3 regions of the Brevibacillus sp. BD137 genome follow, and region 3 is predicted to be linked to each of the others. Evidence: riboswitches for the same ligand, from Rfam matches in the RefSeq annotation. Region 3 holds a riboswitch; each other region holds the start of a gene.
The links. A riboswitch is a leader RNA that binds a small molecule or an ion and turns the genes downstream of it on or off. The one in region 3 is predicted to bind cyclic di-AMP.

Region 1 (4,674 bases), on a different contig from region 3:
CAATCCGATTTTTATTCCCCCACAAACGAAGTCCAAAATAAATAAGCACCATCGGCCACAAATCAAACAGACCGAACGATATGATGCCCAAACTGTCTAATAAAAGACCGATTCCCGTAAAAATAATCAGGACACCAGCCAACATTTTGTGTAAACGGGACAGTTTCACAAAAGTCTCCTCTCTCACGCCCCACGCTGATCGTTTTCACTTTGTCCATTACGACATGTATAGATGAATGCAGGCGGAATGTTCAACAGGGTAAAGTCGATCTTGACCCAGGGAAAACGATCCTGCAACTCAGCTTGGAGTTGTAGCGAATATTGGAATGTAATAAATAGGCCCCCTGGCTTCAGTACAGATTGAACTTCGTCCAGAATTGCTGCCCGCTGCTCTTGTGGAAAATTGGCGAATGGCAGACCTGAGATAATGACATCTGCACCTGCAAGGTCCTGCTCCTCCAAGTAAGACCTAAGTTTAGTCGCTTCCTCCCTGATAGGAAGATCGGGAAAACGTGATTGAAGCATAGAGCGAAATTGGGAATCTCGTTCCACGAGCACGTACTGTGTGCCGGGATGCAAGCGCTGATAGATCGTTTGGGTAAATGCCCCTGTACCAGGTCCCAGCTCCAGGATCACATCGGTTGAAGCCCAATCGACGCTTTTCAACATTTGCTCACATAAAAAACGAGAGCTGGGGATGATACTACCGACGCGTCCAGGCTCAGCGATAAACCGCCGCAAAAAGACCAAGAAGTCCTGCAAGAATCGTACCTCCTAGGGGAAAAGCAGCCTGATGTACACAGGCTGCCGAATTGACACAATCTATTCTACACCTTGTCCCCCAGTTCCTGTTGAATTAGGATTGTACTGGTTTGGCTACCGGTGTTTTTACTTCATTAATGGATGCTTTGATGCTGGCAAGTTCTGCATCGATATCATCCTTTTCCAGCTCAGACAAAGCGTTTTCCCAAGCGCGGTTCGTTTGGCGCCATTGCCCGCTCATTTGCGCTTCTGCTTCCATGCGCATGACTTTCTCTTCCATGCGAGCGAAGCCACGGCCTGCGGACTGATTGCCGATACCGACAACTGCTTGATTGACTTGCTTTTGTGTACGAGCTACTTGTGCACGTGCCATCAGTGTGAACTTTTTCGCACGCATTTTATAGAACTCTTCCTTCAGCTCAGCCAGCTTCTCGCGCATTTGCGTAGCTGACTCGGATGCTGACAGGTAGAGAGTTTCATATTCCGCTGCACGGCCTTCGTACTGCTTCTTGTCAGCGAGTGCTCGACGAGCCAACTCGTCTTCTCCTTCAGTCAGGGCGAGCTTAACTTGGCGATCACGTTTTTCAATCAGAGCATTGGCTTCGTCCAATTGCTGACGGAATTTCTTTTCCAGAGCAACCTGACGGGCAACCGCTACTTCAACTTGTCCGATTTCTACTTCCATGTCACGCATATATTGATTCAGCATTACTACCGGATCTTCCATCGAATCCAATGCATCATTTACCGAAGCTACTGTCAGGTCACGCAAACGTTTAAAGATACTCATTATTTTTTCCTCCTCATCATATCACATCATATTGTTCATCCAAAAGACTCTTGCGACATTGGCGTTACTGTGGGCGTCTTCTTACATCTCTCTCCCAAGTGTCCAGCGTATCTTCCTTTAATACTTTTTGGGCCCATTCACGCTCCCAAGCAGGTGGCGCTTGTTTAGGTTCTTGGCTGGGACGCAGTAAGCGATATCCCAGATAAATCACCCCAATGGCCAGAAGCGCGTGAAACAGTAGGTCAAGCTTGCCAATCAACATCAGGAACCCGAATAGGAAGACCAGGATTCCCCAAAATCGTGAACCGGTTTGTCCCATGATCTTTTTGGCACCGTATATCATGATCACGCCGGGAATGATAAACCCGAGCAAGTCTCCGATATCGATACCCACCAGATCGAGAAGAACCAACCCACCGACTAGCAGCAGAACCAGCCCGAGTAGTACTTTGCCAGACCGTTCGCTCATTACTCGCTTACCTCCATTCGTTTTGCATGTGGTGCTTGTGGAACGTTATGCCCTTATTGTAGCCCTCGGTATAGGCTTCCCATAACGGGCGTGCGGTTGGTTTTTCCCTCCGTCCTTGGACGGAGACATTTTCCTGCCTTAATCGGACGAGCTCTCCAGCAAGGCAGGAATAAACCCACGTCGAAAGGCGGCTTGCACTGTCGAACGAAAACGTTACAGCATTTGACGCTATCTTTGTGACGAATATGTGAATGAACAGATAAAAAGAAGGAAAAAAAGGACTGGCGTAGAATCTTCGTAAGAGTGCGTGTAAAAAAACATCGAAAAATAGCCGAATTCCGCTTAGCGGAAACGGGGGAACCACGTTTTTGGGGTGAATGGTTGCTACTCCTAGCAGCCTAGGGCGTCCTTTCGACCGAACCCTTCAGCTAACCTCGTAGGCTCACGAAGGGAGCAGTTTCTTTTGCGCAAGATGGTTTTATCTTTATTTATGGCTGGATTACTTGCTATGGGGGCAGGCGCTGCACAGGCTGCTGAGGAGAATACTCTCCATGAAGTTGTCAGTGACTTGTACGGTACCCCTTACAAATCTTCCGGCTCGTCCAAAAAGGGCTTTGACTGCTCCGGTTTCACACGCTACGTATTTGATGCGTTAGGTGTAGACCTGCCTCACAATTCTGCTTCCCAGTACGAATTAGGTACAGAGGTAGACAGAAAAGATTTGCAGCCAGGCGATCTCGTATTCTTCAATACAAACGGTCGCAGCATTTCTCACGTGGGTATCTACATCGGAGACGGCACATTCGTGCACTCGGAATCTGGTCGTGGAGTCGTCAACACCAAGTTGAACGATCCATACTACTGGAGCAAGCGTTATGTAGGCGCCAAGCGTCTCAGTGCTCCTGTTCTAGCGAAAGCAGAAACTCCGAATAAGGAAAAAGCGGTGCAAGCTGCATCGTTGCCGGAAAAACCAGCTAAAAAATAGTCATTCGGCAAAATAATAAAAGCCAGGGACACTACGTCTCTGGCTTTTTCTGACGAAATTTAGTACCTGGTCTAAAGAGGTACCCTCACATATTAGAACAACTTAATAACTTACGGGGTTTCTTCCCCTGATAGGGTCAAAGCATGTTATGATAGACAAGACCCATTCTTTGAATGGTATTCCTTATTAATAGAAGTAACTGGGGGTTGTTCCGGTGAAAGATCACATTTTAATTGTCGATGACAATCTGGAGATTATTGAACTGCTAGAAGACATTTTGGAGAACGAGGGCTTCAGCGTTTCCTCTGCTGAAAGCGGAGAAGATGCACTCTCGTTGCTCAGCCAAGGTGAGCGTCCCAACCTGATCCTTTTGGATATTATGATGCCCAACATGAGTGGCTACGAGCTCTGCTCTCAAATTCGCCGTGAGTGGGATTTGCCTATACTGTTTCTCAGTGCAAAAGGAAAAGCGGTAGATAAGGTAGTCGGCTTTGAAATCGGCGCAGACGATTACATCACGAAGCCTTTTGATACGGAAGAGCTGCTCGCTCGCATTCGTGCCCACCTTCGTCGCTATGAGCGCATTCGAAAGCATACCGAAGAGCAGCCTGAGAAGGAAACAGCTTCTTCTCCGATTACGGTTTTGAAATTCAAGGACTTGGAAATTCATAAAGAAACGTATTCCGTATATGTATGTAACCAAAAGATCGAGCTCTCTACCAAAGAATTTCAACTACTCACCTTCCTCGCAGAAAATGCGGGCATCGTCTTTACAAGAGAACAAATTTATGACCGTGTTTGGGGATATGGTTATGGCTCGCTCAATACAGTGACGGTCCATATTAAAAACCTCCGTGAGAAGCTGGAAACGGAACGTCAATTCATTAAAACACAATGGGGGACAGGCTACGTATTTATCGGGGAGAAGCTTTAAATGAGCTTGCGCAATAAAATTTTTCTCTCCTTCATTGCCTTGCTCACACTCAACATTTTGTTGTTTAAATTTGTTTTTCAAGACATTATTGTCGCTCAACTCAAAAATGACCGGCATGATCAGTACCAAGCTGAGAAGGAAGCCGCAGAGAAGGTCATGCTCAATCAACTGCTTCTCGTCAGTAATTTCAAGGACCCAATCGAACGCATGGAGCTTGAGAAGCAGTTGCCAGACGACGTGATGTACCGCATGCTCGTGAAGGATGCCAATGGAAACACCATCTACAGCAAAACATCAAGCGCCTATAATTTAAAAATGCCTTCCCCCTCCTCATCAAGCCGTGGCGATTCTGCTAAGCAAAATGACCTCAAAGTGGTCGCTGAGTACCATTTTCAGCAGGAGCCACCGCGTACAGGGGAGATTGTTGTTTATTTCTACACGGATGATTACGACATGATGGCTACGACAGGGGTTTCCATGATGCTTTGGTTTATTTACGGAAGCATTAGTCTGGTAGGATTGGTTCTGCTCGCTTTGTTCGTTCGCTGGATACTACGGCCAGTTAACGAATTATCGCGCGTCACCCAAGAAATCCAGGAAGGGAAGCGGCTGGTCACATTTACGTATCGATCACATGATGAATTTGGGCAACTCTTTCGATATTTCGGGGAAATGGTGGATGAGCTTCGCTTAGCGGAAGAAAGACAGGCTGAAATGATTGCTTCGATTGCCCA
Region 2 (4,674 bases), on a different contig from region 3:
ACGGCTTTTTGAAGGTCCAGGCAACCAAAGTCGGAAAAGAAACGGCTCTGGCGCAAATCATTAAAGTAGTGGAAGAAGCACAAGGAACAAAAGCACCGATTCAGCGTGTAGCTGACAGCATCTCCGGGATTTTTGTCCCAATCGTAGTAGGGATTGCTATTCTTACCTTCTTGATCTGGTACTTCTTCGTTATACCTGGCAACTTCGGTGAGGCTTTGGAAAAAGCAATTGCCGTACTCGTAATCGCTTGCCCATGCGCCCTCGGTCTGGCAACACCGACCTCAATCATGGCGGGCTCTGGACGCGCAGCTGAGCTGGGCATCCTGTTCAAAGGCGGGGAGCATCTGGAGACGGCTCACCACCTGGATACGATCATCCTCGATAAAACAGGGACTGTAACCAAAGGTGAGCCAGAACTGACAGACGTCATCGCCATTGATATCGAAGAGCAAGAGCTGCTCTCTTTGGTCGGTGCCGCTGAGAAAAACTCCGAGCACCCATTGGCTCAAGCCATCGTTCGCGGTATTGCGGATAAAGGAATCACACTGTCCGATACAGGTTCTTTTGAAGCCATTCCTGGTTTCGGTATTCAGGCTACCGTCTCCGGCAAAGAAGTACTCGTCGGTACCCGCCGTTTGCTGGAAAAACATCAAATTTCGTACCAAGCAGTGTCTGATACCATGCTGGCACTGGAGCGCTCCGGTAAAACGGCGATGCTCGCAGTCGTCGAAGGCAAGCTCGCTGGCTTGATTGCCGTAGCGGATACGATCAAACCAACCTCCAAGCAAGCGGTTCAGCGCATGAAAGCAATGGGATTGACTGTGATCATGATGACCGGTGACAACCGTCAAACTGCCGAGGCCATTGCCCGTGAAGCAGGAATCGATCACGTCATCGCAGAAGTCCTGCCTGAAGGCAAAGCTGCAGAAGTGAAAAAACTGCAAGAACAAGGCAAAAAAGTCGCGATGGTCGGCGATGGTATCAACGATGCTCCTGCACTCGCTACCGCTGACGTCGGTATGGCAATCGGTACAGGTACTGATGTGGCGATGGAAGCAGCCGATATTACCCTGATGCGCGGCGAACTGACTAGTGTCGCAGACGCCATCGAGATGAGTAAGCTCACCATCCGCAACATCAAGCAAAACCTGTTCTGGGCATTGGCCTACAACACCTTGGGCATCCCAATTGCCGCAATCGGCTTACTCGCTCCATGGCTTGCCGGTGCCGCAATGGCCTTCAGCTCCGTATCCGTCGTACTCAACGCACTGAGACTGCAACGAGTGAAGCTGTAACAACAGTAACAAGCGGCTTCGTCCGCCTTACCTATACAACATAAAATGCAAGGAGAGATTGATGATGACAAATATCACATTGAACGTAGAAGGCATGTCTTGCAACAAATGCGTAGCGCGCATCGAGAACACATTGAAAGAGTTGGGTGCAGAAGGCAAAGTAAACCTGGCTGAAAAAAAGGTTGAGGTTTCCTACAACGAGAGCAACTTGACTCTCGATGCAGTAAAAGAAGCTATTGAAGACCAAGGCTACGACGTCGTTTAATCATCGTGTCTTTGAAAAAGAAGCTCCTGCCTGAATCAATGAGGCAGGAGCTTTTTGGTATTGAGGTAAAAGTTGCTGTAGTGGAGGGGGAAGAAGCCCATTTCCAGTCTACGCTTCGGCCTACGCCCCGCAAGGGGTTGGACTGTCCGCTCCGAAATGAATGTCGGGAGCGCTTCAAAAGTAGAGTTTCGAGGAAGTAATCTCAGAGGTTGAAGCTGAAAACCCCCGCCATTCATTTCGGAGCTAAGTAGGGCTCCAGAGGCGCTAGGACTGGAAATGTTCTTCTTCCCAAGTGGCTGTTGTTTACATCTTGAGAGCATCATTCCAAAGGTCTTTTAAAAAGCATGTAGAACCTCATCAGCTCGTAGAGGAAACAGGAGAAATAAGCGAAGATCTTTGGACACCCCTACCGAGGCGTAGTGAAAAAAAGCGAAACTGCCTTTAGCGTCCACCTCTGAACTACATCCTGATGGACTACTTTGGACGCGGTTTCGTTTTTTTTCACGGAGCCGGGCACCTCATGCTCCCGCGCAGGGGTTCCAAGAATCTGAGCGTTTTCTCCTGTTTCCTCCCCACCCCACCAGCGAGCGAGAATAACGCACGATTTCTTTAATCGAATGAGCAACCGTAAGCTAATCCAATCCGAATCATAAAGAAAGACAAAGTCCGGTTAAAACCGTGCTAAACGAACGTTCACAATAACTGGAAGCGAGCGTATAATTCAAATCACAATCAAGCTCAAACAAGAAACAACACATACGGCCTAGTTCCGAGATTCTCGGAAGCGGGGGAACCAATCTTTTGGGGTTAATCCTGAGTGATCAGGAGGGATGAGGAAATGTCTTCTCTGCCATCCTACCCGTCAGCTAACCTCGTCGGCCAAAGCAGGGAAGGTCATGGATGGATAAAGTCTAGGCATTTTATGCGCAACAAGGGGATTCCTTGCGGGCGTGTGATAGGCTGATACAGGCTTTTTCTTTGGGACCTTTGTTCTGGAGGAAAAGGATGGATCGGTCTATTTTTTATGGAAATACCGACGAGCAGCTTACGCGATACAGTCGTGAAGGAAATGGTGTGGATCGCTTGGAGGCAATCGGTACGACATAAACCGCTGACAATCGAAATCAGGAAGACAGAGTACAGGGAGTCCTGAAAAGGGACGCCAGGTATTACGTAAGCCTGCGGATTTTCTACACGAGTAAAAATCAAGCGTGCCTGCTTGATTTGGCTTGAGTGTGGAAGCTTCGCGGGCTTTTTACATTTACGAAAAAACGAAGGATGAGGGATACCATGCCCAAAATGAAAGTCGATCAACTGACAAAAGTGTTTGGTAAGCAGCCCGAGCAGGCCTTGAAGCTGCTGGCAGAAGGACGAACGAAAGAACAAATTTACAAGCAAACGGGCCAATCCATCGGGGTCAATCAGGTCAGCTTTGAAGTCGAGGAAGGTGAAATCTTCGTCATCATGGGCCTGTCCGGCAGCGGCAAATCAACCTTGATCCGACTGTGTAATCGACTGATTGACCCAACGAGTGGAAGCATCGAGATCGATGGGGAAGAGATCGTGGACATGAAGGCGACGGCTTTGCGCGAGGTGCGGAGGAAGAAGCTCGGGATGGTTTTCCAAAATTTCGCCCTGTTTCCGCAGCGGACGGTACGAGAAAACGTCGAGTTCGGTTTGGAGATTCAACAAGTACCACCAGAGCTCCGGCAAGAAAAAGCTAGGGAAGCGCTCGCGCTCGTTGGATTAACCGAGTGGGAAAATGCGTACCCGGATCAATTGAGCGGAGGGATGCGCCAGCGGGTCGGATTGGCGCGGGCGTTGGCTAATAATCCAGATATTCTCTTGATGGACGAAGCGTTCAGTGCATTGGACCCGCTCATTCGAAAAGATATGCAGGATGAGCTGTTGGAGCTTCAGATGACGATGAAAAAGACGATCCTGTTCATTACACATGACTTGCACGAGGCGTTGCGGCTGGGCGATCGGATTGCCTTTATGAAAGACGGGCAGATCATTCAGATCGGCCGCCCGGAAGAGATCATGGCAGACCCAGCGGATGAATTCGTGCGGAAGTTCGTGGAGGATGCCGACCTGTCCAGGGTGCTCGTTGCTGAAAATGTGATGAAACGGGCAGAAGCAATCACGCCTGACAAAGGGGCGCGAGTGGCGCTGCAACTCATGATGGATAACGGCGTGTCCAGCTTGTACGTCGTGGACAAAAAGCGCACACTGCTCGGCTTGATTACGGCGTATGACGTATCACTCGCGATCAGTACGGGACATTCGCTGGAGACGATTATGAAAACCGACCTCCCTACCGTTTCACCTGACGCACGTCTGCACAGTTTGTTCCCGATGATGGCAGACCTGCATGTTCCGATTGCGGTTGTGGGCGAGCAGCAGCGTTTGTTGGGTGTCATCGTAAAAGGAGCGGTACTAGGCGGGCTGGTAGGTAAAGTCAATGTCCAAGAGCATCAGAGAGCAGAGGTGATGAGTGATGGACGCCGTGCCTAAGCTGCCGATTGGCGAATGGGTGGAAGAGTTCGTAGCATTGCTGGGTCAGTACAAAGGGGTATTGTTTGATCCAATATCTATCGTTATTTCCACAATGGTGACTTACTGCTCCACGGTTTTGGCAGAGATACCTTGGCTGATTCTCATCTTGCTGCTAGGGGCCGCTGCGTGGGTTTTTGCAGGGAGAGCGTCCATGGTTTTTACGGTAATCGGACTTTCTCTCATCAACAACTTGGGGTACTGGGATGAAACGTTGGAGACAGTGGGACTCGTCCTCACTGCCACCATGATTTCGATCGCTATCGGAATTCCGGTGGGCATTCTTTGCGCGAGACACGATACGTTTCGCAATCTAGTTACGCCAGTACTGGATTTGATGCAGACGATGCCAGCGTTCGTTTATTTGATTCCAGCGATCTTTTTCTTCGGCTTGGGCGAGGTGCCGGGAGTCATTGCCTCCGTTATTTTTGCTTTGCCGCCAATCGTGCGTCTCACGAATTTAGGCATACGCCAGGTCCCAGCGGAAATGGAGGAAGCGGCGAACGCCTTTGGCGCAACTGGGTGGCAAAAGCTCGTGAAAGTGCAGTTGCCGTATGC
Region 3 (4,674 bases):
TAGTTCATAACCATGGTTACCGAATGAGGGGTTCTTTATGCGAAAAGACTAAATTGCTACGTACGCAAAATCATCGTTAAGCACTGGAACTGCGCCACTCTGATTCCACTGCGCTGCAAGTTCGACATCTTCCGGGTACCCCATACTGATCAGTTCTTGGCCAGAAGCGCATGTCTTCAAGTAAGCAGGAAGATGATCTTGGGTCGCTCGAAAGGCTGCCACTGCTATTTCGGCCTCTGGTGACAATCGATGCCCCTCCAATTCATGAAGCAGCGCACCTGCCGCAATCATATCTTCAATAGCAGGACGCAATGCTCCATTTCCCCACCGTTCACCGCAAGCAATGACGGTTACGGTTCCATTCTGCTGCTGTATGTATCTGGCCACAGATGGCGCGTTTCGCAAGCACGCAGCGATTACCTTCGCACCTGTTTTCTTCGCCAACACGGTACAGGTCGATCCGTTTGGCGAGGGTAATACGATTCTACTTCGCATTGGAACCGTTTTCAGACAGGCGGGCGAAAGGGAGATTGGTTCTCCGCGTTTTCCAGCGAGCAGGGCTGCTTTTTGTTTGGCGAATGCTACGGTTGACTCATCCTTTACCTGATAAGGATAGACGATACCTCCTCGTCCCGTTACGATATCGACACACGTGCTGAAGGAGAGCACATCGATAATGACGATCATATCCGATGCTGCCCCGACCTGTTCTACCCCTTCGTATCCCCAATCAAATCGAGCTGTATAGTCTAGTTGTTTGCATACAGTTCTATCTCCCAACCCCTCCACCATCCTCTATCAAAAATAGGTACTCGTCCCCTTACGTTCGCCGTTACAAATTAAGACAAGAAACAATATCGTATTATTGTCCCACTAGATTACACAAGAATGGAGTGAACATGGATGACTGAAATCGAATACGACGACGATCAAGGTAATTCGGAAAAAAGAAATCACAAACGCCCAAGAAGAAATACTGTGAGAACGACCGGTATTTTGCAAAACAACCTCGCCCGTGCTCTCACCGCTCACCTCGACCTGGTAAATCTGAACACAGAACCGGTTGAAGTACGTGTGCAAGTATTAAACTGGGGTAACGCAGTTACGCAAACGAATCCAGTTAGCACCTTGCTTGACATCACGCAATTTATCCCTGCGAATACTCGCACTGCTTTCAATGCGCTGATCCCCGCTTCTTTCCACTATGAAGTCCGCCTTACCGTAGCAGAAAACAACAGAAATGTCCTTCTCACCACTTATGGCCGTACTACTATCGGCGGCGGTCAAGTTGTTGGTCTTACCGTTCTTGACAGTCAATTCCAAACTGTCGAAATCGAAACTTGTATTTAACTATCTTGCAGGAAGAAAATGAGGAATTATGGTGGGACGCCATAGTTCCTTTTTTATCCATTCGTATGCAGGAAAAGGCGCTTGGGACGATCCCAACGCCTTTTTGCTTCTACGACCACGACAAAAAAAGAAACTGCCCTCGAAAGGACAGTTTCTTTGAAAAGGAGACTTACAGTTTTACTACGTTCTCAGCTTGTGGGCCACGGTTGCCTTGAACGATGTTGAATTGAACTTTTTGACCTTCGTCCAAAGTTTTGAAACCGTCACCTTGGATTGCGCTGAAGTGTACGAATACATCGTCTCCGCCTTCTACTTGAATGAAACCGAAACCTTTTTCTGCGTTAAACCATTTTACTGTTCCGTTCGTTTGCATCTAAAAAAACCTCCAAAAATTCAATTTGAATATGCTAGTCATATTTACCGAAGCAAATAAAGCTCACATATCATGAAGAAATACCAGATCATGTGCGATGATACGCCTTCATGATATGTGAATTTTACTTATTCAGCAAATATGCGAATGTCATAGGACGGAACTGCAAAATAAAAAACTAAACCTTTTGAAAACCTAAAACAATGAAAGCCCTTCCTCTCTTCCATCCTTGCGGCTCCGAAGACCGCGCCAGTGTGAATCGGGGATTCAAAAATGTTATCCATCAGCATACAAACACCTCGATGAATGATTAGGTATCAATTTTTCAAGTAGCAACCTCATTCTACCATGGTTGTCCAAAAAAAGCAACCGTTCACCCTTATTCTGGACGAAGCGGGACTCTGATACAATAGGATTGGGAGGGATTACATTGCAAAATCATATTTTGACAACCATTCAATTATCCGAAATGCTTGAAAAGAAAGTGCCCGTACTTTTATTGGACGTACGCGACGCCGAGAAATTTGTTTCCGGCAGCCTCGTTCACGAAAACGCATCGACGCAAAACGTCCCCTATCTTCTTATGAAAGAACAGGACAAGCCACTTGATGAAGAAACCGAAAAACTCGCGCAAAATGTCCAGATCGTTACCTTATGTACAACAGGTAACAAAGCTCAAAAAGCTGCGGCTCTCCTTCGTGAGCATGGTTTCCATGCAAATGCATTGGAAGGCGGCTTAACTGCCTGGAAGGAACAATCAAACGAACCGAAATGAGCCTAATTTATCAACGATTCTAGCTATTTGCCATATATTACTCCTTTATTTCGATTGGGATTGTCTGATATCGTTGTTCATGCCAAACGAAATAAGCCGAGACTTCCTCCTTGAAAAGGAAGTGCGGGGGACTTTTTTGTGGATGACCTATTCCACATTGGGGTGAATCGCCGAACTGGCGTAGGGTTGTTTCCTCAATCCGAATCCGACAACTAACCTCGTAGGCAAAAAAAAGGAGAGATTTGTTTTATGAAACGTTTTGGTTCTGTTACAATCGCGATGACTCTTGGTCTGGGCTTGGCTTTGACAGGGTTTGCTTCTTCTGCTTCCGCAGCATCTAACTGCCCATTGAAGAACGGACAATTCCAATTCAATGTGGGTCAAAATATGGGACAATTCCAAAAAGCACCAAATGCTCAACAGTTCCTTAACTTTTTCCAAAAGCAAGGCTTTGTTCCTGGCCAGCCACAAGCAGTACAGCTGATGCAACCTGTTAAGCAAGGACAAGCTACACCTGTACAACAACCATGCCCGTATCAACCAGGATCTTTCCAACAAGCACCCGTACAACAAGCTCCAGTACAACAAACACCAGCACAACCAGTACAAACAGCACCAGCACAACCTACCAATAATGTCACTGAGCCTGCCGCTCCAGTAAATCAAGCGGATCAAGCTAAGACGGGTGATTTTGCGAAACAAGTCGCGGATTTGGTAAACCAAGAACGTGCAAAAGCAGGTCTCAAGCCTGTTCAAATGGATGCAACACTGTCCAAAGTAGCTTTGGCAAAAGCACAAGATATGTCTGCTAACAACTATTTTGACCACAACAGCCCAACGTACGGTTCCCCATTTGACATGATGAAGCAGTATGGCATTCAATACTCGACTGCAGGTGAGAATATCGCCATGGGTCAACAGAGTCCACAAGAAGTCATGCAACAATGGATGAACAGTGAAGGCCATCGCCAAAACATTATGAACCCTGACTTCACAAAAATTGGTGTAGGCTTCACAAATGGCTACTGGGTACAAGAATTTATCGGGTAACACGCTTTGCACGAAACGAAAAGCCGGTGTCTCTTAATCGAGACCCGGCTTTTTCGTGTAGGCATTATTCCGGCTGTGTTTCAGAAGCCTGTTTTTTGGGGGTACAGCAGCTTTCCTGCTCATCTAGCAAAGCAACGTTCTTTTGATTCATTTCTTGCTTGGTTGGGTAAGCAGATACTTGCTGCAGCTCGGCATTGACATCAGACGATTGCTTCATCCGTATGGCCCCCTCACCGTTTTTGGTGGTGCATCCCTAGTATGCACGCGGTTCTAAACGACTCATTCCTAAGGAACACTGGAAGCACATGCAAATGAACCTATCTGCTAATAATATGTTCAAGGTCTTTTAAGGCAGCCGCTGCTGCCGCGACAGGATCTGATTTTCCTCCAACGACCAATAAATCCCCCATGACATCGGTTTCTACCCGGATGGCTTTTGTCGTACCTGATACGGATGCAAACGGATGGGTAAAATCCACCGCACACAGTTCAACTGCTACAGAAACCGTACCATTCGCTTCCTTTTGGATCGTTCCGATCAGCTTGGGAATCTTCGCATGCTTTTTCCACGTCTCGATTTGTAACGAGGTTATTTCGCGAATACTTGTGCGTGCGATATCGGTTAGATTTACTTGCCCGCCAAAAGCTGCGTTTGCCAGGATCGTGAGCTTCGAAGCTGTATCCCAACCATCGATATCGTAAGAGGGGTCCGGTTCGGCAATCCCCATCTTCTGAGCGAGCTCGACTGCTTCTGTACAGGTGAGCCCCTCTTCCATCATTTTTGTGAGCACGAAGTTCGTCGTTCCCGTAAAAATACCTTCGACTCGTTTTACTTCACAGCCTGCCAAGTTATACTGCAAAAGATCGATCGTCGGCAGAGCTGCTGCTGTTGCTCCACTAATTTTCAACGCGGTACCATGTTTTTTGGCAAGAGCGGCCAAACCAGCATAATCAACAACAAGCGCACCTTTTGAAATCGCAATCGCATGCATGGCATTCTCCAATGCATACCGAATATAAGTCAGACCAGGTCCCCCCTCTTTTTCAGATGGACCTGCCTCGATGAGTACGTCTGCTTGAACTGATTTGATAAATTCCAGCGCGTTCCAAGAAGCGTTCCCTGCTT

Region 1: another riboswitch for cyclic di-AMP. It lies ahead of ODZ53_RS21745 (C40 family peptidase); the one in region 3 lies ahead of ODZ53_RS05240 (CAP domain-containing protein).
Region 2: another riboswitch for cyclic di-AMP. It lies ahead of ODZ53_RS24455 (quaternary amine ABC transporter ATP-binding protein); the one in region 3 lies ahead of ODZ53_RS05240 (CAP domain-containing protein).

What each region holds. Positions count from the first base shown of each region.
Region 1 is NZ_JAOTNO010000011.1:119,399-124,072, reverse strand. It holds gene liaF (cell wall-active antibiotics response protein LiaF) at 1-169, opposite strand, end outside; gene ODZ53_RS21760 (class I SAM-dependent methyltransferase) at 184-762, opposite strand; gene ODZ53_RS21755 (PspA/IM30 family protein) at 857-1,552, opposite strand; gene ODZ53_RS21750 (LiaF transmembrane domain-containing protein) at 1,617-2,021, opposite strand; cyclic di-AMP (ydaO/yuaA leader) riboswitch at 2,341-2,480, shown strand; gene ODZ53_RS21745 (C40 family peptidase) at 2,485-3,006, shown strand; gene ODZ53_RS21740 (response regulator transcription factor) at 3,221-3,940, shown strand; gene ODZ53_RS21735 (sensor histidine kinase) at 3,941-4,674, shown strand, end outside.
Region 2 is NZ_JAOTNO010000014.1:143,928-148,601, reverse strand. It holds gene ODZ53_RS24465 (heavy metal translocating P-type ATPase) at 1-1,295, shown strand, start outside; gene ODZ53_RS24460 (copper ion binding protein) at 1,360-1,560, shown strand; cyclic di-AMP (ydaO/yuaA leader) riboswitch at 2,311-2,457, shown strand; gene ODZ53_RS24455 (quaternary amine ABC transporter ATP-binding protein) at 2,851-4,077, shown strand; gene ODZ53_RS24450 (ABC transporter permease) at 4,061-4,674, shown strand, end outside.
Region 3 is NZ_JAOTNO010000002.1:408,654-413,327, forward strand. It holds gene ODZ53_RS05220 (2-phosphosulfolactate phosphatase) at 49-789, opposite strand; gene ODZ53_RS05225 (hypothetical protein) at 904-1,350, shown strand; gene ODZ53_RS05230 (cold-shock protein) at 1,520-1,723, opposite strand; gene ODZ53_RS05235 (rhodanese-like domain-containing protein) at 2,154-2,498, shown strand; cyclic di-AMP (ydaO/yuaA leader) riboswitch at 2,583-2,740, shown strand; gene ODZ53_RS05240 (CAP domain-containing protein) at 2,748-3,548, shown strand; gene ODZ53_RS05245 (hypothetical protein) at 3,613-3,765, opposite strand; gene ODZ53_RS05250 (homoserine dehydrogenase) at 3,866-4,674, opposite strand, start outside.